DNA from 4 places in the Sphingobium sp. RSMS genome. Region 1 is predicted to be linked to each of the others. Evidence: predicted binding sites of a transcription regulator. Region 1 holds the regulator's gene; each other region holds the start of a gene.

Region 1 (7,620 bases):
GGAAGAGGAGATCGCCGGCTTTCTCGTCGCCATGGCCCGGCGTGGCGAGACGGCAACGGAAATCGCCGCCGCCGCCCGCGCCATGCGCCACCGCATGATCCCAGTCACGGCGCCGGCGGGCACGATCGATGTCTGCGGCACGGGCGGCGATGGCCATCATACCCTCAACGTTTCGACCGCCGTGTCGCTGGTGGTCGCGGCGGCGGGCGTGCCCGTGGCCAAGCATGGCAACCGCGCCGCTTCCTCCAAGGCCGGCGCAGCCGATACGCTGGAAGCGCTCGGCCTGGACCTGGACCGCGCCGCCACGACAGCCGAAGCGACGCTGGCCGATCTTGGCATCTGTTTCCTTTTTGCGCAGAACTATCATCCCGCGCTCAAACGGCTTGGCTCCATCCGCAGGGCGATCGGGGAACGCACCATCTTCAACCTGATGGGGCCGCTCGCCAATCCGGCCGGGGTGCGCCGTCAACTGGTCGGCATAGCGCGTCCGGACTATGTCCCCGTCTATGCGGAGGCGCTTGCGGAACTGGGCGTCGATCATGCGATGATCGTTTCAGGCGACGAAGGGCTGGACGAACTGTCGCTGGCCGGCGGCAATGCTCTGGCGGAGGTGAAAGGCAGCAGGCTGGTTGCGACGCGCCGCCTGACCGCTGCCGAACTCGGCCTGTCCACCCATCCGGTCGAGGCGATCAGGGGGGGCGACCCCGCCTATAACGCCGCCGCCCTGCGCGCCCTGTTGCAAGGCGAAGGGGGGCCTTATCGTGACGCGGTGCTGCTGAACGCCGCCGCCGCCCTTGTCGTGGCCGACGCCGTGTCCGATTTCCGCGAAGGCGTGGAGGAAGCCGCCGAAACCATCGACCGCGGCCTTGCCAACGCGCTGCTCAATTGCTGGATAGCCTATAAATGACGAACAAGCTGATCGAAATCTGCGATGTAAAGCGGGAGGAAGTCGCCCGGCGCAAGGCCGCCACGCCCATTTCCTCGCTTCACGCCCGCGCCGCCGAACAGACGCCTCCGCGCGGCTTCCGCAAGGCGCTGGACGGTGCCGCCCGCCCCGGATTCGGCCTGATCGCGGAGATCAAGAAGGCCAGCCCGTCCAAGGGCCTGATCCGCCCCGATTTCGATCCGCCCGCCCATGCCCGCGCCTATGCGGCGGGTGGCGCGGCCTGCCTGTCGGTGCTGACCGACGAACCCTATTTCCAGGGGCATGACGATTATCTGGTCGCGGCCCGATCGGCCTGCGCCCTGCCGGTGCTGCGCAAGGATTTCATGGTCGATCCCTGGCAGGTGCTGGAAAGCCGGTCGCTCGGCGCCGACGCGATCCTGATCATCGTCGCCGCGCTGGACGACAATCAGATGGCGGAGATAGAGGACGCCGCCCTTGGCCTGGGCATGGATGCGCTGGTTGAAGTGCATGATGCGCAGGAACTGGAGCGCGCGATGAAGCTCCGCTCGCGCCTGATCGGCGTCAATAATCGCGACTTGCGCGACTTCACGGTCGATTTCGCCCGCACCTACGAACTGGTCGGACAGGCTCCGGAAGGATGCACCTTCGTTGCGGAAAGCGGCATCGGCAGCCATGACGACCTGATCGCCATGTCGGACCATGGCGTGCGCTGCTTTCTGGTGGGGGAAACCCTGATGAGGCAGGCGGATGTCGAAACCGCCACGCGCAGGCTGCTGACGGGGCGATGAGCAAGCTCACCCATCTGGACGAGGAGGGGTCGGCCCATATGGTCGATGTTTCCGCCAAGGCGACGACCGCGCGCAAGGCTGTCGCGAGCGGCCGCATCAGCATGAGCCCCGATGCAGCAGCAGCGATCGAGCAGGGATTGGTGAAGAAGGGCGATGTGCTGGCCGTGGCCCGCGTGGCGGGCATCATGGCGGCCAAGCGGACCGCCGACCTCATCCCGCTCTGCCACCCGATTCCGCTCAGTTCGGTCAGCATCGACCTCGATCTCGACGGCAGCGGCGTGACCGTGACGGCGACCGCGAAGACCGCCGGTCAGACCGGCGTCGAGATGGAGGCGCTGACCGCCGCGTCGGTCGCGTTGCTGACGGTCTATGACATGGCCAAGGCGCTGGACAAGGGCATGATCATCAGCGACGTGCGCCTGCTGGCCAAGAGCGGCGGCAAGTCCGGCGACTGGACGGCTGGGGACGGGCCGGCGTCATGAGCCTGCTTCCGGTCGCGGAGGCGCAGAGCCGCCTGATGGCGCTGGCAAGGCCGCTGCCGATGGAGCATATGCCCATTCCCGCCTGCGCCGGACGATGGCTGAAGGAAGATGTCGTTGCGCTGCGTGATCAGCCCTGGGCCGATCTTTCCGCCATGGACGGCTATGCCGTGCGCGCCGCTGAATGGCCCGGGCCATGGCAGGTCGCCGCCGAAAGCGCAGCGGGCGGCCCGCCGCCTCCGCCCCTCGAACCCGGCCAGGCCTGCCGCATCTTCACCGGCGCGCCCTTGCCGCAGGGCGCCGACAGCATCCTGATTCAGGAAAATGCCGCGCGCGAGGGGGACATGCTGCGCGGGCTGGAGGAGGCGCTGACGAAGGGGCGTCATGTGCGTCCGGCCGGTTCCGACTTCCGCAAGGACGGCCTTTTGCTGAAGGCCGGCAGCGCATTGGGGGCGGCGCAGATCGCGCTCGCCGTGCTGGCCGGGCATGGGACGCTGCCCGTATCGCGCCGGGCGCGGGTCGCCCTGCTCTCGACCGGCAACGAACTCGTGCCCCCCGGTGCGCCGACGCAGCCCGGCCAGCTTCCCTCATCCAACGCGCCGATGCTGGCCGCCCTGCTCGCCGGCCTTTCCTGCGATGTCATCGATCTGGGGATCGTGCCGGACGATCTCCCCGGCATGGTCCAGGCCTTTGCCCGCGCCAGCCAGGCGGACATCATCGTTTCGACCGGCGGCGCATCGGTGGGCGATCACGACATCGTCCGCCCGGCTTTCGTCCAGGCCGGGGGTTCGCTCGATTTCTGGAAGATCCGCATGCGTCCGGGCAAGCCGTTGATGGCGGGGACATTGGGTTCCGCCGTCTTCCTGGGCCTGCCGGGCAATCCGGTATCGGCCTTCGTGACGGCGACGCTGTTCCTGTTGCCGCTGGTCCGCAACATGATGGGCGCGGCATCGCCCCTGCCCCGCACCGCGCCGGCGACGCTCGCCGCGCCGCTGCCCGCCACGGGGGAACGCGACGATTACCTCCGCGCCTTCCGCACGGAAGCGGGCATCGTTTCCGTGACATCGCAGGACAGCGCCGCCACTGCGGCCATGGCGATGGCCGACTGCCTCATCCTGCGCCCCGCCGGCTCTGCTCCGGTCGCCGCCGGCGATCCCGTCACGGTCCTTCCCCTCGCATAAGGAAAGGGGCCGCCGCGCGACCCCTTCCAGTGCAGTCCTGACGGATGGCGGCGATGTCAGCCATGCTGGACCGCCGCCGTTCCTTCAACGCTGCTGCTTGCCGGGCGACTTGTCCTGACGGCGTTCATCGCCCATCTGGCCCTGCCGGTCTTCCTGCTGCTGCTGGCGTCCACCCTGGCTGGAGCGGTCGCCGCCCTGCTGGTCGCGACGTTGACCGCCGCCCTGGTTGTTCTGGTTGGCCATCTTTCTCTCCTATTCACCTTCTTCGTGGAAGGCAGGCGTTAAACGGCCTGCGGCCTTCCGCGTTCCAGCAAAAGCGCCCAACGGTTAGGCGCTTGACTTGCCCCGTTCCGTTTCCTATGCGTTCTCCATCCGTTCCAAGGAGGGCAAGGCGAGATGTTGACACCCAAGCAACAGGAATTGCTGAGCTTCATTCAGACCCGGCTGGAGGAGGGAGGCGTATCCCCCTCTTTCGAGGAGATGAAGGAAGCGCTGGACCTGCGGTCCAAATCCGGCATCCACCGCCTGATCAATGCGTTGGAGGAACGCGGCTTCATCCGCCGCCTGCCCAATCGCGCCCGCGCACTGGAAGTGCTCAAACTGCCCGATGCCATGCATCGCGCTCCCAAGGTCGTCGTGCCTGCCAAGCCGCCGCTGACGCCCGGTCCAGCGGCCAGCAGGCCACCGGTCGCCGCCAACGACATATTGGAGATTCCGCTGCACGGCCGGATCGCGGCGGGTGTGCCGATCGAGGCGCTGGAGGGGCAGAACATGCTTTCCGTTCCCGCCGCGCTGCTGGGCACCGGGGATCATTATGCGCTGGAAGTGGCGGGGGATTCAATGGTCGAAGCGGGCATTCTGGACGGCGATTTCGCGCTTATCCAGCGCACCGACGTCGCGCGCGAGGGGCAGATCGTGGTCGCCCTGATCGACGAAAATGAAGCGACGCTGAAATATTTCCGGCGTGAGGGTCCGAAGGTCAGGCTCGATCCCGCCAACAGCGCCTATGAACCGCAAATCTACGACCCTCGGCAGGTTCGCATCCAGGGCAAGCTGGCCGGGTTGCTGCGCCGCTATAACTGATGCTTCCTGTATTCGCGCGGCCGGCTGGAAGGCCGCGCGACCCAGGGGTGCTCATCATGCCACGCCTTCGCGCTGCGCATGGTGCCATGGTCCAGATCGATGGTCAGGCCACCCGTCCTGGCGAGGAAGCGTCGATCCACCTTCAGCCAGCGTGGGCGACAGGCGCCCGGCAGGCGGCGGTCGCTGACGACGATGTCTGAATAGGCGCAATCCCGCGCCAGTATCGCATTATCGATCCTCACGCTGCGTCGCGTCAGCAACAGGTTCCAGTTCCGGCCCCCTCCTTTCAGGCGAACGGCGCATAGATCGGGAGAACAGCGGGCCTGGGGCAGCGCCGTCAATGCCTGCAAGGTACCGTCATAACCCGCGCTTTCAGCCATGACGTCGCGCGCATAGCCGCCGGCTCGCGCCCGCAGCATCGCCATGCCGCCATCGGCAGTGCGCACCGCGACATGCCGGCCGTCCCCGCTTATCAATATGGCGGGCATCGGGCTGGTCAGCACCATCATGACGCCCGTGGTCACGGGCATCAGACCCGCCCAGCGCCACCGGCTTCGCCATAGCAGGCACCACAGCATGCCCAGCAGCATCAGGCCGAACACCACGCCCGACTGGGCGGGCGCCAGAACCACCGCCCAAGGGCTGGACGCCACGCCATGGGCAATCAGCAACAGCAGGTCGATCGATCGCGCGGCAAGCCACCAGAAGGGCGCACCCCACCCGCCGAGGTCCAGCAGCAAGGCCGTCGCCTCCAGCGGCATGACCACCAGCGTCGTAAGCGGTATGGCCACCAGATTGGCGATCGATCCCAACATGCCCGCCTTGTGAAAATGGAACAGCGCGATCGGCGCCAGCACCAGCTCCACGACCAGGCCGGTCGCCAGCATGCCCGCAAGATTGCGCCCGATCCGGCGCCATACCCCTTCGTCACGCGGCGCGAGAAAGGCGCGGAAGGCCGGATGCTCGCCCAGCGACACCAGGGCTATCACGGCCGCGAAGCTCATCTGGAAGCTCGGCCCCACCAATGCTTCTGGCCAGAGGATCAGCACCACCAGCGCCCCCGCCGCCACGAGCCTGAGCGTGATCGCGTCCCGCCCCATCGCCAGTCCGCCCAGCACAAGCAGGGCAGCGACGCAGGATCGCACGGTCGGCACCTCTGCGCCAGTCAGAAGCGTATAGCCGATGCCCGCCAGAGCGCCGCCGCCCGCGGCCAGCAGCATCAGCGGCCAGTCGAGAGCCGCCCGGCGGCTGAGCGCCATCATCCGCATCAACAGGAAGATCACCGCAGCGATCAGGGCCGTGACATGCAGACCGCTGATCGACAGCAGATGCGCAAGGCCGCTCCGCCGCATCGCCTCCGCATCTGCCTGCGCGATCGCGCCCTGATCGCCGGTGGCCAGGGCAGCGGCGATGCCGGCGCCCTGTCCCGGAACGCGCTCCAGGATATGCTCGAACAGACGCGCCCTCAACCGGGGGCCGGCCGTGGCCGGCCGCAGGACCGTAACCGGCGGCAGCACACGCCCGGTCGCGCCGACGCCCTCGAAATAGGCGCGGCGCGCAAAATCATAGCCGCCCGGCAGGCTGGGCGGCGCAGGCGGCATCAGCCTTGTGCGGAAGGCTATGATGGCTCCCTCCCCGACCCCCGGCGGCATCGACGCATCGTCAAGATTGACGCGCACCAGGGGCGGCAGGGCAGGCACGCCGACAGGCCGGACCAGCACGCGACTCATGTGCTGCGCGGGCAGCCTTTCGACCGACCGGACCTCCCCCTTCAGCGAGATGAAGGCCGGGCGGTCGAGGGGCGGCGATCCGACGATCGTCGCTTTCCCCCAGACCAGCAGGCACCCCGCACAGGCAAGAATGCCACCGACGACGATCGCCTGACGCACCCGGCCACCGGGCGGCAAAAGCAGCGCGGCGCAGGCAACCGCAAGCGTCACGCAGCAAAAGGCCAGCCATTCCAGCCGATTAGGCAGAAGGAACCAGGCCGCGATTCCCGCAGCCAGGGCGACCGGAACCCATAGCGGCAACCGTTCGCGCTCCTCCTCCAGCCACAGCTCCACGCCGCGCCAAATCCGCGCCGCTTTCCCCCGGGCCGAACTGACAACGGAGGTTTGTCGTGGCTCGAAAGCCATGCTAGGGGGCGTCGCGATCATGGATGGGTCGGGTGGTATCCGGGCGAATGGCAGGGAATGAAACGGTGAGTGCTACAGGTTCGAACAAGCAGGTAGTAACCCGTTTTGCGCCGTCGCCTACCGGTTTTCTTCACATCGGCGGCGCGCGCACCGCGCTATTCAACTGGCTGTTCGCACGTCATCACGGCGGCAAGTTCCTGCTGCGGATCGAGGACACAGACCGGGCCCGCTCCACCGAGGAAGCGGTCGCCGCGATCTTCGACGGGCTGGAATGGCTGGGGCTGGGCGGCGACGAACCGGCGGTTTTCCAGTTCGAGCGCACGCCCCGCCATGCCGAAGTGGCGAACCAGATGCTCGCCTCCGGCCATGCCTATCGCTGCTATGCGACGCCCGAGGAACTGGCGGAACTGCGCGAGCGGCAGCGCGCCGCCAAGCAGCCGATGCGCTATGACGGGCGGTGGCGGGACCGCGATCCTTCCGAAGCCCCGGAAGGCGCGCCCTTCGTCATCCGCCTGAAAGCGCCGCGCGAAGGCGAGACGGCGATCGAGGACGCCGTGCAGGGCCGCGTCGTCGTCCAGAATGCGGAGCTGGACGACATGATCCTGCTGCGTTCGGACGGCACGCCCACCTATATGCTGGCGGTGGTGGTCGACGACCATGACATGGGCGTCACCCATGTCATTCGCGGCGACGACCATCTCAACAATGCGTTCCGCCAGCTAGGCATCATAAAGGCGATGAATTGGGAAGAGCCCATCTACGCCCATATCCCGCTGATCCACGGGGCCGACGGCGCGAAGCTGTCCAAGCGGCACGGCGCGCTTGGCGTCGATGCCTATCGCGACGAGTTGGGCATGCTGCCCGAAGCGGTGTTCAACTATCTGCTGCGACTCGGCTGGGGCCATGGCGACGAGGAGATCATTTCCCGCGAGCGTGCGGTGGAACTCTTTGATATTTCAGGTGTCGGCCGCTCGCCCTCTCGCTTCGACATCAAGAAGCTGGAGAATCTGAACGGCCATTATCTGCGCGAGGCGGATGACGCGCGCC
Region 2 (7,620 bases), 1.1 Mb from region 1:
TAGCTAAAAACTCTTTTTGCTGCCCTCTGTTACGATTGAGGTACGCCTTAAACTCATCTTCCCATTCAGAGCGGGATCCATAGCATTGCAATGCGCGAATATTGAATATTGCAAGCTCTTTACACCATTGATCTGCTAAGTCCTGATAAGGAACTGCGACTACGAGCGCCATTCCATCATTCTGCTCGATCAAGCGTGTAGCTGCGTACAAGGCAGTCACAGTCTTACCAGCACCGGTCGCGAGTTCTAGGATGCCGTTGTATGAGTTCGCCGCCCAAGAACGTATCGCGGCCATCTGGTGCGGACGCATCTCGAAAGGCTTGCCATTGAATTGCTCTGGAACGCGCGGGCGCGAGCGCAGCACGCCCGAACGACGCGCAAAAAAGTCCTTCACCTTTTCGTCTTCGGACTTAATGGTCGGCTTTTCAGGAAATTGCTCCGAAACAAAATTTAACCCTGCTTCTATAGCCTCGGGTATAGACGTTATTATAGTGGAGCTTTCAGTCTGCCCCGACCAGAGCTTATCAAAAATTCTCTGATGATTTTCGACGTACTCTCGTTGTCCATCCTTCCACGACTTAAATACAGTTATCTCCTCGGAATTATACCGAGGGTCTAGTGCACTCATCGTTTCATTCATGGAACCACTGAAGCTAACAGCGTCGCCGAAGCGATCACGAAGAATGCCAATCTTCTGATGGAAAAGTCCTTCTGGACGTATGGCAACCTTCATTTCCAGCTTCCCAGCCTTGAACAGCCAGGCAAGCAAGCGAACACGGTATTCTAGAAGGCTTCCTTTGTGATCATCGATTATGGCTGCAAACGAGGGAAGCTCTGCATCTTCCCAGGGATCCATCGCACTGTCTCGGATGGCCTCAAAATCAGAAGGCGATACCAGCTTTCCAAATATGAGTTCAACCTTCCCATCGCTCTCAATGATTTGAGATAGGGCTGTCGGTGCATTGAGCAGCACAGCGAGTGAGAAATACCCCACAGCTCTTTGGTAGCTAACGCACGCGGACAACGAAGGTACGAAAAAGTCGGCGTAAATATCGTCGACTTCCGATGTGTAGCTCGTTTTTAATTGAACTTTTCTGAGCATCAGAAGTCTGGGACTACGACTTCGGGGGTAGAGCTTTTGTCATGTGGCCTGACCCCAATGGACTGGAGGCCTCGCCAAACTGCGTCCTCAACGTCAATGTTGGCATGGCGGTCAATCCATGATTGCACGAGCTCGAGGCCGCCGTTTGCGTACTCTTCATAAATTTTGACGCAATCGGCCTCTCTGTCGGGGCGAAGAATATCGGAGTTGCCTGCGTCGGCCAATGCAAGTGCAAACATCAAATCCACGGCATCATTGGTCTGATATTGCGCGCCCGCGATGTCCTCCGTCCCGATCGAGCTGCTCAGAGGTTTCTTTCTCCGCTCTTTAAAGCCAAGGACCGCGCAAAAAGTAAGCGCCTCCCTCAAGGTCGGAAACATGGTGGCATCTTTTCCGCCAAGCTTTTGAAGGGTCTCCTCAAATTCCCGGCTTCGCTTTACTGGCGTTTGAATAAGACGCATTTCACATAACCTCGGTTATTTTTGTTCCGTCGATATCACTATTATAAATAGTAAGGTCGTACGTCTTTCCGTTTATCACGATGTCTTCGCGAGGTTTTCCTGCGCCATCAATCTGGTTATGCCGCGTCAAAACATACTCGTGCTGTATCTTCGGACCGAGCATTTCCATCACCACATCTGAAGCCTGCGATGTTGAGACAAACAAGATCACCTGCGACGCAAGCTTCGGTAGGAACTCAGCTACGCCGCGCCGATAGACCGGATCGAGGTGACCAAACGGGGAGTCGACCACTAGCGGGGCCACAGTGCCTGGAAGGAGGATGTCATCGACTAAATCCGCCCTTTCCTTGGCGTATTTCGCAATTGCCCCAGTAAAGGCCAGTCCTAGAAGCTGATTTTCGCCCGTACTCTTCGCAGCTTCAGTGCCGCGCTCATCGGTCAGTTTAAGCTGATAATTCTTATCCAGTGTAACCTTGACCGATTTGCGCATGACGCTTTGAACGATCCCGTCGATCTCTTTTTCGATGCTAGCTCGCGCTGCTTCCTCTTCCTGCTGCAGGCGCCCTTGCAGGCGAGTGGTTAATGCTGCCGCTAGTTGTGCGCGCCTAACATACCTTTTGGCGGCTTCCGATTTTTGAACAAGTTGATCTCGCTGAGATTCAAAATCCTTCTTCTGCCTTTCAAAGGCGATGATTGATCCCTGGCAGTCATTGCGCTGGCGTTCCGCTTGCCGCTTTTGCTCTTTTGCCCTCTCTCGAGAAGCTTCCTTGGCCGCGATGTCGTCGATGGGATTGCTTGCCAGCTCTTTCGATATCTCTTGGAGATCTGCATCAAGTCTCTGAATCTCACCCTCGAGTCGGCGCAAGTCTTCCTGATTTCGTTCAAAGTCGCTCCATGCGCGCTTACTTTTCTCGACAAGGGTTCCGAGGGCCGTGCTGGTGGTCATCACGCGTGACATGACCACCTGGTCCCCGGCGGTTTCAAGGAGTGCCTTGATCTTCTCGTATTCAGGGCTGCCCTGAGCGATTGGACGACCGCACACGCACATTTCATCTTCTAAAAGTTCATCCACGAACTTCTGATCATAAGGTGCAGGTAGCCGTCCGCGCGTGTCTTCGTTTCGGATGACATTGCCGGCTTCCGCGACGAGCTCCTCAGCCAGTACTGAGGTCGCGAAGGTACGCATCCAGCTGTCAGCTCGCTGTGCAGCCTTCGCCTTTTCGGCCTCTTTCTGTCGAATGTCGGCCTCAATGCGGGCTCTGCGCGCTTGGGCCTCTTTCGCAGGTTTAGCCCCTGCAAGTTCTTGATTGAGGCGCTGAATGCGGTCTTCTGCAGTCTCAATCTCTTGTTCAAACTTTGTGATCTGCTCTCGGTATTGAGAGATCCTTGCGTCGGTCTTTTCAATGGCTGCTTCGGCGGCTTGCGCATCTTCACTAGTGTTATCAGATGCTTGTCGCTTATAGTCGCCCATTACCTTGGACAAGTCATCGAGGGCCATTCTGGCAACCGTCGAGCCAAGGATGCCCTTCACTGCCTCACCAAATTTTTTGGCCCCGGAGGCACCGGTGTATCGACTAGTGGCCTCTCCGTAGAAAAAGAAATGTGGGGCCATCTCTTTAGGAATGACCGAGTTGATAAAGCGATCAGGCCGGTCTTTGGCGCTCGGAACCTCGGCGCCGTTATCGATTTCACTCAGGCGAAGCGGCTTGGTTTCTCTACGTGGCTGATCGTAGGTTCTGGAGGCGCGATAAGTTCTCCCCTCGTGCCTGAAATCTATCTCAACGGTCGTTGTGGTAGCGCCGTCTTTTTGCGCTGCAAATTTGTTGACCAGCCGTTCGGGGTCCTCAAATTCGCTTGGGGCTGGTAAAATGTCGAAAAAGCACCAATTGATGGCTGCTAATAGACTCGTTTTGCCTACACCGTTTTCAGCCCTAATGAGCGTAACGTTCCTCTCAGGGTCGGTGGAGACGAGAAACGAGTTCTCGCCGTAAAAGCTACGCCAATTTTCGATACGAATATATTCTATTTGCATGATCAGAGGCGGTCCACATTATTGTCTATGATCTTCTTTACTTCCCCAGGAATCCCTCGCGCGGTTTCCCCATTGAGGAAGTAATTTCCTCTGACTTTATCGACGATTTGACGAATGAGCTTGTCTAACTCCCTGACATCAAATCCTTCTTTTCCGCCGGGGCTATCCTCATCGCCTGTTCCGTTCATGCCCACTCCGCTCATCAGCCTTGATTGCAGCTCATCCTAGATAGAAACCTTGCCCGCTTACAAGGGCGAACTGTCCCACCATATGTTGGTCTCAGTTACCAATTTGTGATGGGCGAAGTGTTGTGTCTGAGGGCTTTGATCGGCGGCGGTGCATTTGAACCGATTTGAGCCCTGCAATCTGAGGTTGACGGCTTCGTACATTGAGGCGTCACGGACGCTGAGGCGGAGAGTTAGGACCGTTCGCTCATAGGTTCCCTCCCACCGCCACTATCTTATTGCCAATCAATTAGACGGCCCTTCTTAGGGATGAAAAATCCCCAGCTTCGGCGAGACGACGAGACCAACAATCCGCTAATTTACGCCACGAGTTGTGCCGAATATTCTGACAACGGACAGTCTTCAATCACCCGTTCATCCTACTAACCTCACGCGATCCCATTGGGCTGCGAACGCTATGGCCAGTTCGGCAAATTTCAGCAATTGCTCCGACTTCATTCATATAACCGCGCAAACGCTCTTCGGTCCGTCGACGCGGCCGCCTGCCGGACTTCAGATCGGCGACCAGCCGTGGGTCTCCAACTGCCAACCTGCCGAAGGTGCTTGGCGACGTCTGGGTTCGCGCTAGATATTCCTCGATCTGCTCCAGAAGCTCCATAGTCCAGACTCGTTTTGCACTTGTGTTCCTGTTATGTTCTTACTAGGAAGGCTTCCTAGAGTCTAGGATCGATTTTCCTAGGAACCCGCGATAGGACTGGCAGTCATGGATGACGCACGCAGAGCCCTGGACGAACTGATCCAGCAACGAGGCTGCAATTATTCCTCGGTTTCGCGACTGCTCGGGCGCAACGCAGCCTATATCCAGCAGTACATTCGCCGCGGCAGCCCGAGACACCTGGATGAGCAGGATCGCTCGGTGCTCGCCCGCTTTTTCGGGGTAGACGAGAAGGTGCTTGGTGCCCCTGCCCGTCGCTCAGGTCCGGTCGTCGAACTGGTCCATGTGCCCGTTCTCGATGTCGAGGCATCGGCTGGCCACGGCGCTCTGGCCGAAATGGAATCCAAATCCGCGCAATTCGGCTTCGATGAGAAGTGGCTGCGCCGGCTGACCGCCAGCAAGGCATCGAGCCTGTCGATCATCGCCGTGCATGGCGACTCGATGGAGCCCACCCTCCACGATGGCGACGAGGTCATGGTCGATCTTGCCGATGGCCAGGCGCGCCTGAGAGACGGGATCTATGTCCTGCGGATGGATGACATGCTGAGCGTCAAGCGGATTGCCCTCGAACCGCAGGGTAAGCGCGCTTCGGTTTTGAGCGACAACCCGGCCTATCCGAGCTGGCGCGGCCTGGAAAAGCGGACGCTCAACATCGTCGGACGGGTTCTCTGGTTCGGACGGGCGCTTTAAGGAGTCATCTTATGCTTGCCCTCCTTGCCGCCTCGATCGTCGCCTCCAGTCAGACCTTCACATGCACACCAACCCATGTCTGGGATGGCGATGGCCTGGTCTGGTGTGCGGAAGGGCCCCGCATTCGCATCGCTGGCATCGCTGCCCGAGAAATGGATGGCAGCTGCCGCACCAATCAGCCCTGCCCCGATGCCACGGCGATTGAGGCACGCGATGCGCTCGTCCAGCTGATGGGCGGCGCGCGCGGAACGATTTCGACGGGTCACATTGTGGTTCGAGGTCCGCGGCTGTCGTGCCGCTCGGAGGGTTCTGCAGGCGGAAGCCGCACGGCCGCCTGGTGCCGCCTGCCCTCCGGCGCAGATCTCTCCTGCGCAATGATCCGTACGCGAACGGTGCTGCGATGGGACCGTTACTGGAAAGGGCCAGCGTGCCGGTAAGCCCCGACCTACACCTTCGTGGCGAGCTCGTCGAAGGGCCGTTTGGCCTCGTGCTCCAGGCAGGCGGCGGCCACTGGGAACTGGATGCGCCGAGGTCAGCTCGGCGCCTTGTCGGCCGCGAGGTCGAGGTCACTGGCCAGCGTGCGGGCTTCAACGGCTTGATCTGCAAGCAGGTCTGGCCGGCAGGGACAGCCCAACCTCGCCGAATGCAGCTTCCAATCGAACGCCTGCTGGCTGGTGGCTTCGTGATCTACGGACTTCTGGCGACCCTGGCCGGGCTTGCCGGACAGCTTTCTTGATGCTCAGCGATTGGGAACTCTGGGCCTGTGCCAACCATGTCCTGGAAACCCATGGCGACAAGGCACCGTTCCACGTCGCCGAACAGATTGGCGCACTCGCTCTCGCGGGTGATCACGCAGGAATTCGGGCGTGGCAGGCCATCGCTGAGCGGATTGTCCAGCTGACCTCCAACCGTGATGGCGCCCGGCTGCAGTAGCCGTCTTCGACGCTGCCGTCTCGTTCATCCGATCGGCGATAGATCGCCCGGAAACAGACATGCCTGCGCGCTGGATGGGCCACTGGCATTGCCTTCAATCCTGAAACCGCGCATGCGCTCGACAAGATGACGAGCCAGATCGACCCTGGCGCTGCGCTGGGCGCGCGGATCATCCGCATTGAGACGAATGAGCGTGTGCTCTGGCGCAACGGCCAGCGCGACTTCGAGATGGGTAAGGAGGATATCGTCGGAGATTCGGGGCATGGGTCAATGAGAACAAATAAAGAACTTCGCGTCAACCGGCCATGTGCGGACGCATGGGGACAGTGGGACGCTAGATGCCGATCTCGAACGGCTTCGTGATCGAACGGTCAAGCTCTGGCGGCTTGCGTTCCGGCGCAGGAGCCACACGATCCTTGGCCTGCCCTTTGGCTGCCGCATCGCGGAGGAGATCGACCGTTTCAAGCGCCGAACGCTTCATGCCGGCATTGCGCTCGACCGCCGCCTTGAGCTTGCCAGCATTATCGACATACAGGGTGAGGCCATCGCGCAGCCGCGTGACTGTCACCAGGAACGTCTGCTGGTTGGCCAGATTGCGCTCGCGGCTGTCCATCACCGCAATGCCGCGATCGGAGGTCAGGCCCTGAGCCATATGGGCGTTGAGCGCATAGGCAAGATCGAGACGGCGGAGCATCGGATCGCCCTGCTCCAACCTGTGCTCTGCGCCCAAGGATGTCTTCACCACGACAGCCTCGTGGTCGATAGCAACAATCCGGGCCTGGTCGGCATTGAGCAGGCCCCGTTGGTGATCGGTCTCGGTCCACCGGATCTTGTCGCCGGTGTAAATGTCGAGGCCGCGGACTTCAAAAAGGCGCAGCGGATCCTGCTCACCTTGCGGCCTGATCTGACCGGGACGAAACTCGAACTGGCGGCCACGCTCGTTCTCCAGCGTGACCCGCTCGCGCGCCACATCGGTTCCGACCACCCGGTATTCGCCTGCTGCAAGACCCTGGCTGCGCTGACGCCGCGCCACATCGACCACCATGCCGGGGGCGTAGGTGCTCGCATAGCGCATCTCCTCGCGGGTCACATTGACGCGCGACAGGGTCTGGAGCCGCATGGTTTCAGGACCAAGCTCGCCGCTCGCTTTTAGGCCGGTCTGCACCGCATCGTTCACCGCGGTGCGCAGGTCTCGGCCTGAGGCATAGATTGCGTTTGCCTCGCGCTCGACTGACGAGAGCGACAGCCAGGCTGCGGCGGCTTCGACAGCCGCGTCATTCCCCACCTCGATCACTTGGGGTGCCAGATGGCGCATGGCATCCTCGATGCGCCCCTCTTGCGCTGCCTGCTGTGCAGCTCGAAGGCCCTCTGTCCGTGCGCGGAGATTGGTGCTCATGACGGCCGTCTCAATGCCGGCTTGCTGCATCACATCGAACGGCTTTCCGGCATCGACGGCACCCAGCTGCTTGCGGTCACCAATGCTCGCAAAGCGGCCGAGCTCG
Region 3 (7,620 bases), 570 kb from region 1:
ATTCTGCTCGACCGCCCAAAGACGATGTCATATTTCCGTGGCGAACAGTCGGACTGGTCGCGCGTTAACCTACCAGCATGCGCCGAATCTCCAATTAGCTCCGTTTTGCCGGATGGCAGGGGCAAGCGCGGCCAAGAAGGAGGAGCGATGTGCAACGATTATAGGCTGGAGGTCGACATCGCCTCGATCGCCGAGGATTTTGAAGATCTCAAAATCAAGATCAAGATGCCGGAGGGTAAGCCCAATGTGCCCGCGCGTGAGGACATCAAGATGACCGACATGGCGCCGATCGTTCGGTCGGTGGAGGGCGAGCGGAGCACAGGGGAGCTGGTCAACCGACGATGGAGCTGGCCGGGCACGAAGGGCAAACCAGTCTATAATTTCCGCTCCGAGGGGCGCGAGTTCACCTCTCACCGCTGCCTGATTCTGGCCGATGGCTTCTACGAGTTTACAGATCCCGCCGATCCCAAGCAGAAGCGGCTCGACAAATGGCTCTTCACCATGGCAGATCATCGCTGGTTCTGCATTGCAGGCATATGGCGTGAGAGCCCGCTGGGCGAAGCCTTCACTATGCTCACCATGGACGCAGGACCGGACGTGGCTCCCTACCATCATAGGCAGATCATCCCCCTTACCCGCGAGCAGTGGGTTGACTGGCTTGATCCAACCGTACCCGCCGGCCAAGTGCTGCGCTGGCTGCCGCAAGACAGCTTGCCCGTCACCCAGGTCTACGGCTCGCCGCCAGCGCAGGGAGCGCTGCTCTAATGACCACCGATGCCACCCTCGCCCGCTTCGTCGAGGCGCAGGAAAATAGCTACGCCACCGCATTGGCGGAGATCCGGGCTGGAGCAAAGCGCTCGCACTGGATGTGGTACATTCTCCCGCAGCTGCGCGGCTTGGGGCAAAGTCCGACCGCCCATTATTATGGCATCGCGTCGATCGACGAAGCCCGCGCCTATCTCGAGCACGACCTGCTTGGTCCGCGCTATCGGGAGTGCGTAGACGCACTACAGCAGCTGGGCACCTGTGATCCCGTCGCCGTGTTCAGTAGCATCGATGCCATGAAGCTGCGTTCATCGCTAACCCTGTTCGAGGCGGCGGAGCCATGTCCGTTGTTCGCGGGCGCGCTGGACCGCTGGTTCGGCGGAGAGCGCGACCCAGTGACCCTGCAAATGCTTGCGGACTGATCCATCTGAAGACGGGCGAAGGAAAAATTACGATTCATCCCGCTTGACGAATCTCCCTGCCGAACGGAACATAAAGGGAACATCTGAGTCGATATGTTCCCATGGTCTGCCCCGCTTCTACGTTTGACCGGCCTCGCGCCACTCCTCTTGCCGCCCTACTGGCGGACCTCACGCAGGCGCGCGCCGCGCGGGGGCCTGCCCTGCCCTTCGGCATCGACGCGATTGACCAGCGCCTAGCCGATCGTGGGTTGGACGGCAGCGCATTACACGAGATTGCCGCCGCGTCTGCGACGCTTAGCGATGACGCTGCCGCAACGTTGTTCGCGGCCGGCATTGCCGCCCGCTTTGCAGCGCAGCCCGGATTTACCGTATTTTGGGCGCTCACAAAGTTCGACCTCTATGCGCCGGGGCTGGAGCAGGTAGGGCTAAGACCGGAGCGGGTTCTCTATGCGCAGGGCACGAGCGACAGCGCCGTCCTCGCCATGAGCGAGGATGCTCTCCGCGACGGCTCGCTTGCCTGCGTCATTGCGGAGGTCAAATCAGCTGATCAGACGGCGACCCGTCGGCTGCAGCTCGCTGCCTCTGACGGCAAGACGCCAATCCTCCTCTACCGCCGCCACCGGTCGCGCGCCCGTTGTCCGCTGAGCGGACTTTCGTCGGCCATGACCCGCTGGCGAATCGGCTGCGTGCCCTCGACGCGTCTTCCCCATCCCGGGGTCGGACGCGCGCGCTGGTCCGTCGAGCTCGTCCGTCAGCGAAACGGCAATCCCTTCTCCCTCGAACTGGACGCGTGCGATGATCAGGGTCGCCTCGCTCTACCTGCCGCAGCTTCCCATAGAGCGTCTGCGGCGGCTGGAGCGGCCAGCCAAGCGGCCTGAGCCCGCTGGCCCGTCGTTCGCTGCGCGTTTTGCAGGACCGATCGACGACAATCCAGGAGCCTGTTCGGTGCCGCGCGGCGGTGGCTGGCGGCCCGGTGCGCGCTGGGCGCGGGAAGGTGCCCAGCGCCCAAGCCAGAGCGAGATCGACGCCTTGCCTGCGCACCAGCGGCCGACCATGCGCGAGATGGGCCGCCGCAGCGAGTCGGCGGAGCATCTTTTCAAAGCCATGCCGACGGACGAAGGCGGCGCCAGCATCCGGCCTGCTTCCGCTCCCACATGGAAGACGCTGTGGGGGCAGCCCATGATTCTCATCACCCGGACAGGGCAGCGTGAGATGGTGACCGCCGCCTGCCCGGTGGCACTTGAGCTTGGCCTGCGTCCCGGCATGGCGGCTGCCCACGCTCGCGCGCTGGTGACCGACCTCGATGTGCGTGACGCCGATCCCGAGGCCGATCGTGCCTGGCTAGATCGGCTGGCGCTCCATGCCGTCGGACATTGGACGCCGACCGCCTGCCCGTCGGGCGTGGACGGGCTATGGCTGGATCTCACCGGCACCACCCACCTCTTCGGAGGCGAGGCGCGCTTCTGCCGACGGCTGCAGCGCTTCCTCGAGCGGCTGGGCTTTACCGCCAGCATCGCCATTGCCGGCACACCGGGCGCCGCCTATGCGCTGGCGCGCTATGGCGGCGAAGCCATCACCCTGCTGCCACCCGGCACCGAGACGCAGGCGATCGCGGATCTGCCACTCGCAGCTCTGCGGCTCGAACCCGAGGCACTGATGTCGGCGGCGCGCTTCGGCCTTGAACGGATCGCCGATCTATATCCCATGCCGCGCGGCCCCTTGGCCCGCCGCTTGGGGCTAACGACCGTCCGTCGATTGGACCAAGCGCGTGGACTGGTCGCCGAGCCGATCGTCCCGGTCGTGCCCTTCGAGCCACCACGGGCGGAGCGACGGCTGCTCGAACCCATCGGCACCGCCGAGGCCATCACCCAGGTCATCGGTGATCTGGTCAACGATCTGGTGGTGGTGCTGCAGGAGCGCGGCATGGGCCTGCGCGCTGCCCATCTTACCTGCATGATTGTCGATGGTACCGAGCAGCATGTCGCGATTGGCACCGCCCGCGCCACACGCGATGCCCGGCATTTAAAGCGCATGCTCAACATGCGGATCGAGCGAATCGACCCTGGGCTTGGTATCGAGGCGATGATGCTCGTCGCGCCGCGGGTTGAGGAACTTCGGGCACAGACGCTGGAGGCGGGCCTTGGCACAAGTGACCGCCCACACGACATCGCCCCGCTCATCGATCAGCTCGCCGGTCGGATCGAACCTGACGCGCCGTTCCGCCTTTCCTCCCACGAGAGTGATGTGCCCGAACGCGCAGTCCGGCGGGTCGAGGCTCTGGCAAAGTCCGTGGGCTGGCCGAGTTGGAAGCGCCCCGTGCGGATGCTCAGAAGGCCCGAGCTTCTCTCCCATGTCGTGGCGCTGCTCCCCGATCACCCGCCCCGCCGCTTCACCTGGCGTCGGACCGACTATCGCGTGATCGCAGGCGATGGCCCCGAGCGCATCCATGGCGAGTGGTGGCGGAGCGCCCGCGAGATGTGGGCGGTGCGGGACTATTTCCGGGTCGAGGCAACCGGCGGTGAGCGTTTCTGGCTGTTCCGCCGTGGTGATGGCGTCGATGAGCAGACCGGCAATCTGAGCTGGTACATGCACGGGATCTTCGGCTGATGACCCGCTATGTCGAGCTACAGGTGACGAGCCATTTCTCCTTCCTTCGCGGCGCCTCCTCGCCGGAGCAGCTCTTCTCCGCCGCTGCCTTGCTGGGCCATAGGGCGCTCGGGCTTGCGGACTGGGGAAGCGTCGCAGGCGTGGTGCGTGGCTGGGAAGCGCAGAAAGCCACCCAGGTCCGGATGATCCCTGGCACTCGCGTCGATCTGACCGATGGTCGGGCCTTACTGCTCTATCCGACAGACCGCTCAGCGTGGAGCAGGCTGACGCGCATGCTCTCCGTCGGCAAAGCGCGGGGCGGCAAGGGCTGCTGCTTGCTCCACTGGGCCGATGTCGCGAACCATGCCGAGGGCTTGATCGCCATTCTGGTGCCGGACCTGCCTGACAGCGCGTCGCTCGCCAACCTCTCGGATCTACGGAACGCCTTCGGCCGCCGCGCCTATATGGCGCTGTCGCTGCGCCGGCGTCCTGACGATCTCGCCCGCCTGCACGCCCTCGATGCCATGGCGCGGCGGGCAGGCGTGCGCAGCGTCGCCACGGGCGACATTCTCTATCACACGCCCGAAGCCCGGCCGCTCCAGGATGTCATGACCGCGATCCGCGAGAAGACCAGCATCGATGGCCTCGGCTTCAAGCGCGAACGCTATATGGACCGCAACCTCAAATCGCCTCAGGAACTGGAGCGGCGCTTCTCGGCCTTTCCTGACGCGATCCAGGCCAGCGCCGATATCGCCGCTGAGTGCCGATTCGATCTTGGCGAGATCCAGTATCAATATCCCTATGAGCAGGTGATGGAGGGGCGCACCGCGCAGCAGGCCTTGGCGGCGCTCACCGATGCAGCGGCCAAGCGGATGTTTCCGGGCGGCCTGCCCAAAGCTTATCGCGACCAGATTGAACATGAGCTGCGCCTGATCGACCAGCTTTGCTATGCGCCCTATTTCCTGACCGTCAATGCGATCGTGGCGGAGAGCCGGCGGCGCGGCATTCTGTGTCAGGGGCGCGGGTCAGCGGCGAACAGCTGCGTCTGCTTCATGCTCGGCATCACCTCGATCGATCCGATCCAGCATGAGCTACTGTTCGAGCGCTTCGTCTCGGGCGAGCGCAAGGAGCCGCCCGATATCGACGTCGACTTCGAGCACGAGCGGCGCGAAGAGATTATCCAGTGGATCTATGAGACCTATGGCCGCACGCGCTCGGCGCTGACCGCCGTGGTTACCCGCTACCGCACCCGTGGCGCAGTGGCCGAGGTCGGGAAGGCCTTGGGACTGCCCCGTGATCTCACCAAGATGCTGACCGGGCTGGTTTGGGGCTGGTCCATGGACGGGATCACGGACGAGCAGATCGAGAGCCTCAACCTCAATGCCGACGATCATCGCCTCAAGCTGACGCTGGAACTGTCACGCCAGCTGATCGGCACTCCGCGGCATCTGTCCCAGCATCCCGGCGGGTTCGTGCTGACCCAAGACCGGCTCGACGATCTGGTGCCGATCGAGCCCGCACGCATGGAGGACCGACAGATCATCGAGTGGGACAAGGATGATATCGATGCGCTGAAGTTCATGAAGGTCGATGTGCTGGGCCTTGGCATGCTCGGCTGCATGAACCGCGCCTTTAACCTGCTGGAGGAGCATAAGGGGATCAGGGTCGGCATGGCCGACCTCCAGAATGATGACCCCGACGTCTATGCCATGATCCAGCGCGCCGACACGCTGGGCGTATTCCAGATCGAGAGCCGGGCGCAAATGTCGATGCTGCCCCGGATCAAGCCGAAGGAATTCTACGATCTGGTGATCGAGGTGGCGATCGTCCGCCCAGGACCCATTCAGGGCGACATGGTCCATCCGTACCTCAGGCGGCGGGAAGGGAAGGAAAAGCCGGAATACCCCAAGCCCGAACTCCGTGCCGTGCTCGAAAAGACGCTGGGCGTGCCGCTGTTCCAGGAGCAAGCGATGAAGGTGGCGATTGTCGGCGCGGGGTTCACCCCCGCCGAGGCCGACCAGCTGCGCCGCGCCATGGCGACGTTCAAGCTGACCGGCGGGGTCAGCCATTTCTACGACAAGCTGGTGAACGGCATGGTGTCCCGCGGCTATCCCAAGGACTTTGCCGAGCGCACCTTCAAGCAGATCGAGGGGTTCGGCAGCTATGGCTTCCCCGAAAGCCATGCGGCGAGCTTCGCCAAGATCGCCTATGCTTCTTGCTGGATGAAGCATCATCATCCCGACGTCTTCTGCGCCGCGCTGCTGAACGCCCAGCCCATGGGCTTCTATGCGCCGGCACAGATTGTGCGGGATGCCAGGCAGCATGGCGTCGAGGTGCGGCCAGTCTCGATCAATCACAGCTATTGGGACTGTACGCTCGAGCCGGCGCGAGGCCGCTACAAAGCGGTGCGGCTGGGATTTCGACAGGTGCGTGGGTTGGCCAACATCCACGGCGCGGCGATTGTCGGTGCCCGAGGCCACGCTCCGTTCGAGAGCGTCGAGGAGGTCTGGCGCCGGGCCGGGGTGCCGCGCGCCGCGATCGAGCGGCTGGCGGAGGCCGATGCCTTTGCCTGCATTGCGCAGGATCGGCGGCAGGGCCTCTGGAAGGTCAAGGGCTTGGGCGAAGCGCCGCTGCCGCTCTTTGCCGCCGTTGACCAGCGAGAGGGCAAGTTCTCGCCGGAAGGCCTTGAGGCCCCTGTCGTGCTACAGCCGATGAGCGAGGGCCGTGAGGTCGTGGAGGATTATCGCTCGCTCCAGCTGTCGCTGCGCGATCATCCGCTGAGCTTCCTTCGGCCACAGCTTCTCGCCATGAACATCGTGCGCTGCGCGGATCTTCGATCGATCCGCGATGGGCGCAACATCGAGGTAGCCGGCGTCATCCTCGTGCGACAGCGGCCGGGATCGGCGAAGGGGGTGTTGTTCGTCACCATCGAGGACGAAACCGGCGTTGCAAACGGCATTCTCTGGCCGACCAAATTCGAGATCTATCGACGGCAGGTCATGTCGGCATCCCTGATCGCCATGCGGGGACGGCTGCAGAAGGAGGGCGAGGTCATCCACATCATCTGTGATCGGATCACCGATCATGATGACATGCTGCGATCAATCGGGCGACCTGAGTTCAAGGTCGTGCGGGGCCGAGGCGACGGCACATGCCATGGCGGCGGTCCTGACCCGCGCGATCCGGCGTTCCCGAGCGGTCGCACTTTGTCGTCACCGCCGTTCAAGACCACTGCCGAGCCGGAGCAGGTGCTGCCTATCCGCAGCCATGATTTCCACTGATTGGCCGCTGAACGTGTGGCATCGGCCACAGGGCATATTCCGCCCGTCGAAGCCGAGCCCAACTTCATGCATCCGATGAGGTCCTCGGTATAGTCGCATGGCTCAAATGGAATCGTCTCCGGAAAACCCGGGACGGCCAACGTTAGACGCCCAGTGCGCTGAGCACCGTGTCGCCGATCCCCTTGAGACCGCGGCCCCACAGACCACCCTTACCCATTCCTGCCGCGCGCTGCTCGTAAAGGTAAAAGCCCGTGCCGTGGAAACGATCGTTGAAGAGGCTCGCCTCCCCGCGCAAATAGGGCAAGAACGAAGCTGAGCGCGCTGCGCCATAGGCTAGCCCTGCATCGAAGCCGAGTGTCAGCCGCTTGTTGATCATGCGGCCGCGTGCAGCATCCTCGACTTGCACGCCACTTTGCCCCTGGACGATCAGCGTGCAAGGGCCGTGGAATACCACGTAACGGAACTGCGCGGTGATCCACGAGATCAGCCAGCGGACGCGCCACGGGCGCGTGATGACGAGCCGTCGACCGCGTGGCTTCACCAAGCCCAGAAGCGCGCGTGGTTGC
Region 4 (7,620 bases), 1.5 Mb from region 1:
CCGCCGAATAATCGCCCGCCTTGTCATAATGTCCCCGCGCCACCTTGGACGCGATGATCAGCAGCAATATGACCCCGCAGGTCACATGTAGCCCGTGAAAGCCGGTGATCATGAAGAAGGTCGCGCCAAATTGCGGCGCGCCCATCGGATTATACCAGGGCCGCACGCCCTCTTCGAAGATCAGCTTGCTCCATTCGAACGCCTGCATGCCAAGGAAGACAAGCCCGAACAGGGCGGTGATCAGCATCAGCGCCGTCGTTTTCCGCCGGTCGCGCTGATAGCCGAAGTTCACGGCCATCGCCATGGTGCCGCTGGAACTGATCAGCGCAAAGGTCATGATCGCGATCAGGACGAGCGGTAGTTCCTGCCCGCCGATATTCAGGGCGAACACTTCCGCCGTATTGGGCCAGGGCAGTACAGCCGACGCCCGCATCGTCATGTAACCGGTCAGGAAGCAGGAAAAGATGAAGGTGTCGCTCAGCAGGAAGATCCACATCATCGCCTTGCCCCAATGGGTATGGCGGAAGACTTCCTGATCGGCTGACCAGTCGGACGCGATCTCCCTCAACGTGGGAGCGATGACTTCTCTATCTGGGACAGCCTGAGCCATGGCGGAACATCCTCAAGTCGACAGCAGCAAAGCGGCGAGAACCAGCCAGACGATCAACAGAAAATGCCAGTAGAGCGCGCAAAGGGCGACATTGCGCATATTGGCCGCCGCCAGCGCCCGTCCGGCGGCAAACAGCCCGCCGATGATGTGCAGACCATGCAGCGCCGTCAGCAGATAGAAAAAGGCATTGGCCGGATTGCTCGACAGCGTATAGCCCGCCCCCTGATAATGCCGCCAGAGCAACAACTGCCCGCCAAGGAACAGCACCCCCAGCGCCGATCCGACGATTGCCGCCCGAACCGCCCGTTCCCTCCGCGCCACTTCCCAGGCGACGCTGCTCGCCGCCAGCACCAGCGTATTGATCCACAGCAGCGGCGGATCGGGCATGGGCTTCCAGTCATGGACATGTTCCGTGCCTGCATGCAGCCCCATGCGCATCAGATAGGCCGCCAGCAGCAGCGAGAACATCACCATGGCCACGCCGAAATAGGCGACCATCCCCACCGCCCCCGCCGACGGCCGATCCCGCTCCACCGGCTGCGGGCCCGGCTCCCAGCTCTTTTCGGTGAGGCGCGCGAGGATGGTCATGCCCGCTGTTCCACTTGGGGTTCCGTCTGGGGAATGAAGTCCCGCGCCGCCCCCGGCACGCTATAATCATAGGCCCAGCGATAGACGACCGGCAGATGCGGCCCCCAATTGCCATGCGCCGGCGGCGTGTCGGGCGTCAGCCATTCCAGGCTGGCCGCGCCCCAGGGATTGGGATCGGCGCGAGGCCCCCGGAACAGGCTCCAGATCATGTTGAAGAAGAACAGCCCCTGCGCGCAGAAGACGACCAGCGCCGCAATGCTGATCCACGCATTGGCGAGATGCACCGATTGCGGGATGAAGGCCGTCTCGCCCAGAGCGTAATAACGGCGCGGAACCCCCAAAATCCCCAGATAATGCATCGGCAGGAAGATCGCATAGACGCCCAGGAAAGTGATCCAGAAATGGAGCTTCCCCAAAGTTTCGTTCCACATCCTGCCGAATATCTTGGGATACCAGTGATAGATGGCGCCGAATATCACCAGAACCGGAGACACGCCCATCACCATATGGAAATGCGCGACGACAAAGAAAGTGTCGGACAACGGCACATCGACACTGACATTGCCCAGAAACAGCCCCGACAGCCCGCCGTGGATGAAGGTGAAGATGAAGGCGATGGCGAACAGCATCGGCACCCGCAAATGGATGTCGCCGCGCCACAGGGTCAGCAGCCAGTTATAGACCTTGATCGCCGTCGGAATGGCGATGATCAAAGTCGACGTGGCGAAGAAGAACCCGAAATAGGGATTCATGCCGCTCACATACATATGATGCGCCCATACCAGGAAGCTCAGCGCCCCGATGATCACGATCGCCCACACCATCATGCGATAACCGAAGATATTCCGCCGCGCATGGACGCTGATCAGGTCCGACACGATGCCGAAGGCGGGCAGGGCGACGATATAGACTTCGGGATGGCCGAAGAACCAGAAGAGATGCTGGAAGAGGAGGGGGCTGCCGCCCTGCGTCGGGGTGATCGCACCCATCGACTGCATGGTGGGCATGAAGAAGCTGGTGCCCGCCAGATGATCGAACAGCATCATGATCGCCGCGACGAACAAGGCCGGAAAGGCCAGCAGGCCCATCACCGAAGCGGTGAAGATGCCCCACACCGACAGCGGCATCCGCATCAGCGTCATGCCCCTGGTCCGCGCCTGCAACACCGTGGTCACATAATTCAACCCGCCCATGGTGAAGGCCGCGACGAAGATGGCGAGGCTGACCAGCATGGTCACGATGCCCCATTGATGCCCCGGCGTCCCCTCGCTGATCGCCTGCGGCGGATAGAGCGTCCATCCCGCCCCGGTCGGCCCGCCCGGCACGAAGAATCCCGCCACCAGCACGATCACCGACAGCAGATAGAACCAGAAGCTCAGCATGTTGACGAAGGGGAACACCATGTCCCGCGCCCCGATCATCAGCGGGATCAGATAATTGCCGAAGCCGCCCAGCAGCAGCGCCGTCAGCAGATAGACCACCATGATCATGCCGTGCATCGACACGAATTGCAGATAATTATCAGGCTGGATCGCCGGAAAAGCCCCCGGAAACCCAAGCTGCAACCGCATCAGCGCCGACAGCACCAGCGCCACCAGCCCGATCCCGATGGCGGTGCAGCTATATTGGATGGCGATGACCTTGTGATCCTGGCTCCAGACATATTTGGTGACCCAGCTATGCGGATGATGCAGCGGGCGCAGGTCGTCGGCCAGGGTGGTAGCCATCAGCGAATGCTCCAGGAGGCAGGGACGATACAGGCATTGGCCTTGATCAGCAGGATCGACATGGCGGCCGGCGGCGCCTCCGCCAGAATCTGTCCGAAGCTGCTCTGCTGCGCCTGCCATTGCGCGAAGGCCTGGGGCGTCTCCACCACCACCTTGCCGCGCATCGCATGGTGGCCGGTGCCGCACAGTTCGGCGCAGAGGATGTCGAACGTGCCCGTCTTGGTCGGGGTCAGCCAGAAATAGGTGACGATGCCGGGTACGAGGTCCATCTTGGCCCGGAATTCCGGCACATAGAAGTCGTGCAGCACGTCCTTGGAGCGCAGCACGATCTTCACCGGCTTGCCGACCGGCAGATGAAGGTCGCCGCTTTCCACCAATATGTCATCCCGGCCGAACGGGTCGAGCGGATCGAGGCCCAGCCCATTGTCGGGGGTGATATATTTGACCCCCGCCGCACCCAGCACGCCATCCGGACCGGGATAGCGGAAGGACCATTGCCATTGCTGGCCGACCGCCTCGATGACGGTGGCTTCTTTCGGCACCGAGACATATTTGCCCCAGGCCGCGAGCCCCGGCGCCAGCATGCCGGCGATGCCGATGGCGGTCCAGAATGTCAGCCGCCTTTCCAGCGAAGGGTTTTCCGGCTCATAATGGGCGCGATGGCCGGGGCGATGGCGATATTTGACCAGCGCCCAGGCAAGGAACAGGTTCAGCCCGACAAAGGCCGCCCCGCATATCCAGAGCGTCACGTCGAGCGCGGAATCGATCGATCCCCAATTGGATGCGATGGGCGTGCGCCACCATGGACTGAACAGGTGAAAGGCGACCGAACCGACCACGAGCATGGCGATGGCTACCGCAACCGGCACAAGCCCTCTCCCACATTGGCAGGCGCTCGCAGCCTTTCAGTCCGGCATTTCGAGTCGCCTCGGTAACACCCGCCGCGACAACTTACAGAAAAAGCGCTGACGGGGGAAGCGTTTGGGAAATTGTGGGGTGCGAGCGTCGCCAGCGCCTTTTCCGGCTCGGGCCTTCACGGTCGATTGACAGCGCCTGTCATTGCGGCGAAAAGAACAAACAGGGAACGAATATATGGCTGAGTCGGTGAAGACCCTCGCCGCCCTCAGGCGGCATATCGCATCGCTGGAGGGCGTTCCAGCCTCCCAGCCCCATGCGCGGGTGGAAACCGGCTATGCGCCGCTCGACCTGGCGCTGGACGGCGGTCTGGCGCGGGGTCGGGTGCATGAATTCTTCGCCGCGACAGAGGAAGGGGGGGCGGGGGCTGGGCTGGCCCTGATCCTCGCGCGGCTGGCGGCGGGGGAGGCGCCCCTGCTCTGGCTGCGCACGATGGCGGCGGGCCGGGCGGGGGGCATGCCCTATGGCCCCGGACTGGCCGCATTGGGCATCGATCCCGCCCGGTTGCTGATCGGCGCGATGGCCGATGACGCCATGCTGCTGCGAGCGGCGGTCGACGCGCTGCGATGCCCCGCTTTGGGCGCACTTGTGGTGGAATTGCGCGGGCCGGCGCCCTTGCTCGACCTGACAGCCAGCCGGCGGCTGGCGCTGGCGGCGGAGTCGTCCGGCGTCACGGCTTTCCTGTTGCGGGTGGGCGGCGATCCGGTGCCTAGCGCGGCGGACACGCGCTGGCGCGTTGCGGCGGCGCCCTCTCTGCCCTTGCCGGGAAACGGGCCGGGCAGAAGCGCCTTCGACCTTGGCCTGTTGCGACGGCGGGCGGGACGGGACGGGCTCGGCTGGCGGCTGGTCTGGGACAATGGCCGGGGCATGTTTGAAGGAAGTGGAGGTGGGCGCGATGAACGCCATGGCCTTGGACAGGATGGCAGCGGACGGGAGGGCGGAGGACGCGATGGGCAAGCGCCGCTATCTGGCGCTGTGGTTTCCGTTCCTGCCGATCGACCGGCTTCGGATCGCGCGGCCTGATCTCTGGGCGCAGGGCGAAGGTCCCGCAGCCGTCGTCGAACAGGTGCGCGGCGCGATGCGGCTGGCCACGCTCGACGCCGACGCTCTCGCGCTGGGCCTGACGCCGGGCATGACGCTGGCCGATGCGCGTGCGCGGGAACCGGACCTGCGCGTGTTCGATGCCGATCCCCATGGCGATCAGGACTGGCTGGAGCGGCTCTGCGACGGTTGTTCCCGCTACACGCCGGTTGCGGCGCTGGATTCACCCTTCGGTCTGATGCTCGACATTACCGGCTGCGCGCATCTCTGGGGCGGGGAGGAGATGCTGGCGCGCGAGGCGGCCGAACGGCTGGAGCGTCATGGCATGCGGGTGCGCCATGCCCTTGCCGGAACGGCGGAGGGTGCGCATGCGCTGTGCCGTTTTCCGGTGGGCGCGGCGGCGGACGAGGATGCGGCGCTGCGCCGCCTGCCGGTCGAGGCGTTGCGGCTGGAGGATGAAAGCGCGGTGGCGTTGCGCCGCTCGGGACTGCGGACCGTGGGCGATCTGGCGGCGCGGCCGGCGGCGGTCCTGGCGTCGCGCTTCGGTGAGGCGGCGGTGGACGCGCTGCACGCTTTGCTGGGATTGGGGAGGCGGCCTCTTGCACCCCGGCGGTCGCGTCCCGCGATCCGGATCGAGCGGCGTTTTGCCGAGCCGATGGGCAGCACCGCCTTTGCCCTCCGGACGCTGGAGGAGATGGCGGCCGAGGTGGGGGAGCGGCTCAGCGAACGCGGGCAAGGCGGTCGACGGTTCGAGGCGCTGTTCTTCCGCAGCGACGGCCTTGCCTTTCCCTTGCGGGTGGAAACCAGCCTGCCGGTGCGGGACGCGCCCGCTATCATGCGGCTGGTGCAGGAACGGATCGATGCGCTGTCCGATCCGCTCGATCCCGGTTTCGGCTTCGACATGCTGCGCCTCACCGTGCCGCAGGCGGAGCCGATGGCGCCGACGCAACTGGCGCTGGAAGGGGGAGAGGCGCGTCGCGAGGAAAGCGTCGCGGCTCTGGTCGACCGGCTGTCGATCCGGGCAGGCCGGGCTCGCATCCAGCGGCTTCACCCGAAGGACAGCCATATCCCCGAACAGGCCCAGCTTGCCCTGCCCGCCGTGGAAAGCCGCGCCCCCATGAACTGGCCGCAAGAGGGGCAGGAGGGGGAGCCGCCCATGCGCCCGCTGCATCTGTTCGATCCGCCGCAGCCGATCGACGTGGTGGCCGAGGTGCCCGATGGTCCGCCCCATCGCTTCCGCTGGCGCAAGGCATTGCATGAAGTGACGCGCTATGAAGGCCCCGAACGCATCGCGCCCGAATGGTGGACGGCCAGGGACGGCGCGCTGGAGGGCGAGAGCGTGGGGCTGACCCGCGACTATTACCGGGTCGAGGATGCGCGCGGGCGGCGCTACTGGATATTCCGCAACGGGCTTTACGGCGCCGAAGCGGAACATCCCGGCTGGTACATCCATGGCCTGTTCGCATGAAGCGCCACGCCAAGGGTCCAGACCCGTCCAGGCCCAAATCCATCGACCGGCGTGAACTGAATGCGCTGGAGGCTGCGCGGGAAAAGGGGCGGCGCGGGTCGCACGGCGAATCTCCGCCGATCGGGCCGGCAGAGGCGCCTCCCTTTGCCGAGTTGGTGGCGGCGACCAATTTCTCCTTCCTGCGCGGCGCATCCCATCCGCAGGACATGGTGACGCGCGCCATCGCCCTGGGGCTTGTGGGGCTGGGCATAGCCGACCGCAATAGCGTCGCCGGGGTGGTCCGCGCCCATGTCGCGCGCAAGCGCTGGCCCGAACGGATGCGCGCCGCTTTGCTGGAGGCGCGCAAGGAAGCGGGGCAGCCGCTGGAACTCAGCGAAGAGGAGGAGCGCGCCTGCCGGACCGACCTGCGGCTGGTCGTCGGCGCAAGGCTGGTCTTCGTGGATGGAACGCCGGACATCGTCGCCTATCCCGCGACGCGGCGGGGTTGGGGCGAACTCACCAAATTGCTGACCGTCGGCAATCTCCGTTCGGTGAAGGGCGACTGTATCCTGCGCTATGAGGATCTGACCGCCTATCTGGACGATCTGCTGCTGATCGTGATGCCTGGCTCCACCGCCACCCAACAGACCGCGCATCGCAAGCCGGTGGACTATGATTATGACGACCGGCCCCCGAAGGAAGCGATCAGGCAGGGCCATCTCAGTCTTGTGCCGCCGCCGGCTCCGTCCGATCTGAAGGGATTGCTGGCGCGCTTGTCGCGTCTTGCGCCGCGCCGGGTCTGGCTGGCGGCGGCATTGGGGCGGGATGGGCGGGATGCGCGGCGGCTGGCGCAGTTCAAGGCCTTGTCCGTGGCGGCGGGCGTGCCTTTGCTGGCGACCATGGACGCGCTCTACGCCAGTCCGGCGCAGCGTCCCCTGCAGGATGTGCTGAGCTGCATTCGCGAAGGCACCGGCATCGCCAGGGCAGGGCGCCTGCTGGAGGCGAATGCGGAAAGGCATATCCATGACCCTGCCGAAATCGCCCATTTGTTCCGCGATTGCCCGGAGGCAGTGGCGGAAAGCGGACATTTGCTGAGCCGGGTGCATTTCACGCTCGACCAGCTTGCCTATGAATATCCCCATGAACCGGTGCCGGAAGGATGGACGGCGCAGCAATGGCTGGAGGAACTGACCTGGTCCGCCGCCCATGCCCGCTATGGCGCGCGTCTTCCCCTGAAGGCCCGCGAGACACTGGAAAAAGAATTCGAACTGATCGCCAAGCGCAACTATGCC

The links. Region 1 encodes LexA, which represses DNA repair genes until DNA is damaged. Its sites were predicted from a motif close to GTTCCNCNCTTGTTCT; they were not measured.
Positions count from the first base shown of each region.
Region 2: the regulator LexA is predicted to act here: its motif matches at 4,463-4,478, upstream of EGM87_RS06955 (S24 family peptidase).
Region 3: the regulator LexA is predicted to act here: its motif matches at 1,253-1,268, upstream of EGM87_RS17295 (ImuA family protein).
Region 4: the regulator LexA is predicted to act here: its motif matches at 3,996-4,011, upstream of EGM87_RS09025 (ImuA family protein).

Region 1 is NZ_CM191257.1:359,631-367,250, reverse strand. Features, by position in the region: gene trpD (anthranilate phosphoribosyltransferase) at 1-907, shown strand, start outside; gene trpC (indole-3-glycerol phosphate synthase TrpC) at 904-1,695, shown strand; gene moaC (cyclic pyranopterin monophosphate synthase MoaC) at 1,692-2,177, shown strand; gene EGM87_RS01700 (molybdopterin molybdotransferase MoeA) at 2,174-3,355, shown strand; gene EGM87_RS01695 (hypothetical protein) at 3,440-3,598, opposite strand; gene lexA (transcriptional repressor LexA) at 3,752-4,438, shown strand; gene EGM87_RS01685 (ComEC/Rec2 family competence protein) at 4,429-6,573, opposite strand; gene gltX (glutamate--tRNA ligase) at 6,621-7,620, shown strand, end outside.
Region 2 is NZ_CM191257.1:1,498,350-1,505,969, forward strand. Features, by position in the region: gene EGM87_RS06935 (DEAD/DEAH box helicase family protein) at 1-1,102, opposite strand, end outside; gene EGM87_RS06940 (DNA phosphorothioation-associated 4-like protein) at 1,102-1,563, opposite strand; gene EGM87_RS06945 (AAA family ATPase) at 1,565-3,595, opposite strand; gene EGM87_RS06950 (hypothetical protein) at 3,598-3,783, opposite strand; gene EGM87_RS06955 (S24 family peptidase) at 4,544-5,185, shown strand; gene EGM87_RS06960 (thermonuclease family protein) at 5,197-5,622, shown strand; gene EGM87_RS06965 (DUF5818 domain-containing protein) at 5,613-5,921, shown strand; gene EGM87_RS06970 (DUF6961 family protein) at 5,921-6,118, shown strand; gene EGM87_RS06975 (hypothetical protein) at 6,143-6,382, opposite strand; gene mobF (MobF family relaxase) at 6,453-7,620, opposite strand, start outside.
Region 3 is NZ_CM191257.1:3,531,846-3,539,465, reverse strand. Features, by position in the region: gene EGM87_RS17305 (SOS response-associated peptidase) at 148-765, shown strand; gene EGM87_RS17300 (DUF1810 domain-containing protein) at 765-1,187, shown strand; gene EGM87_RS17295 (ImuA family protein) at 1,289-2,065, shown strand; gene EGM87_RS17290 (DUF6504 family protein) at 1,983-3,794, shown strand; gene EGM87_RS17285 (error-prone DNA polymerase) at 3,794-7,054, shown strand; gene EGM87_RS17280 (hypothetical protein) at 7,197-7,620, opposite strand, start outside.
Region 4 is NZ_CM191257.1:1,903,498-1,911,117, reverse strand. Features, by position in the region: gene EGM87_RS09045 (heme-copper oxidase subunit III family protein) at 1-610, opposite strand, end outside; gene EGM87_RS09040 (cytochrome c oxidase subunit 3) at 623-1,198, opposite strand; gene EGM87_RS09035 (cytochrome c oxidase subunit I) at 1,195-2,925, opposite strand; gene EGM87_RS09030 (cytochrome c oxidase subunit II) at 2,925-3,794, opposite strand; gene EGM87_RS09025 (ImuA family protein) at 4,018-4,863, shown strand; gene EGM87_RS09020 (Y-family DNA polymerase) at 4,760-6,349, shown strand; gene EGM87_RS09015 (error-prone DNA polymerase) at 6,346-7,620, shown strand, end outside.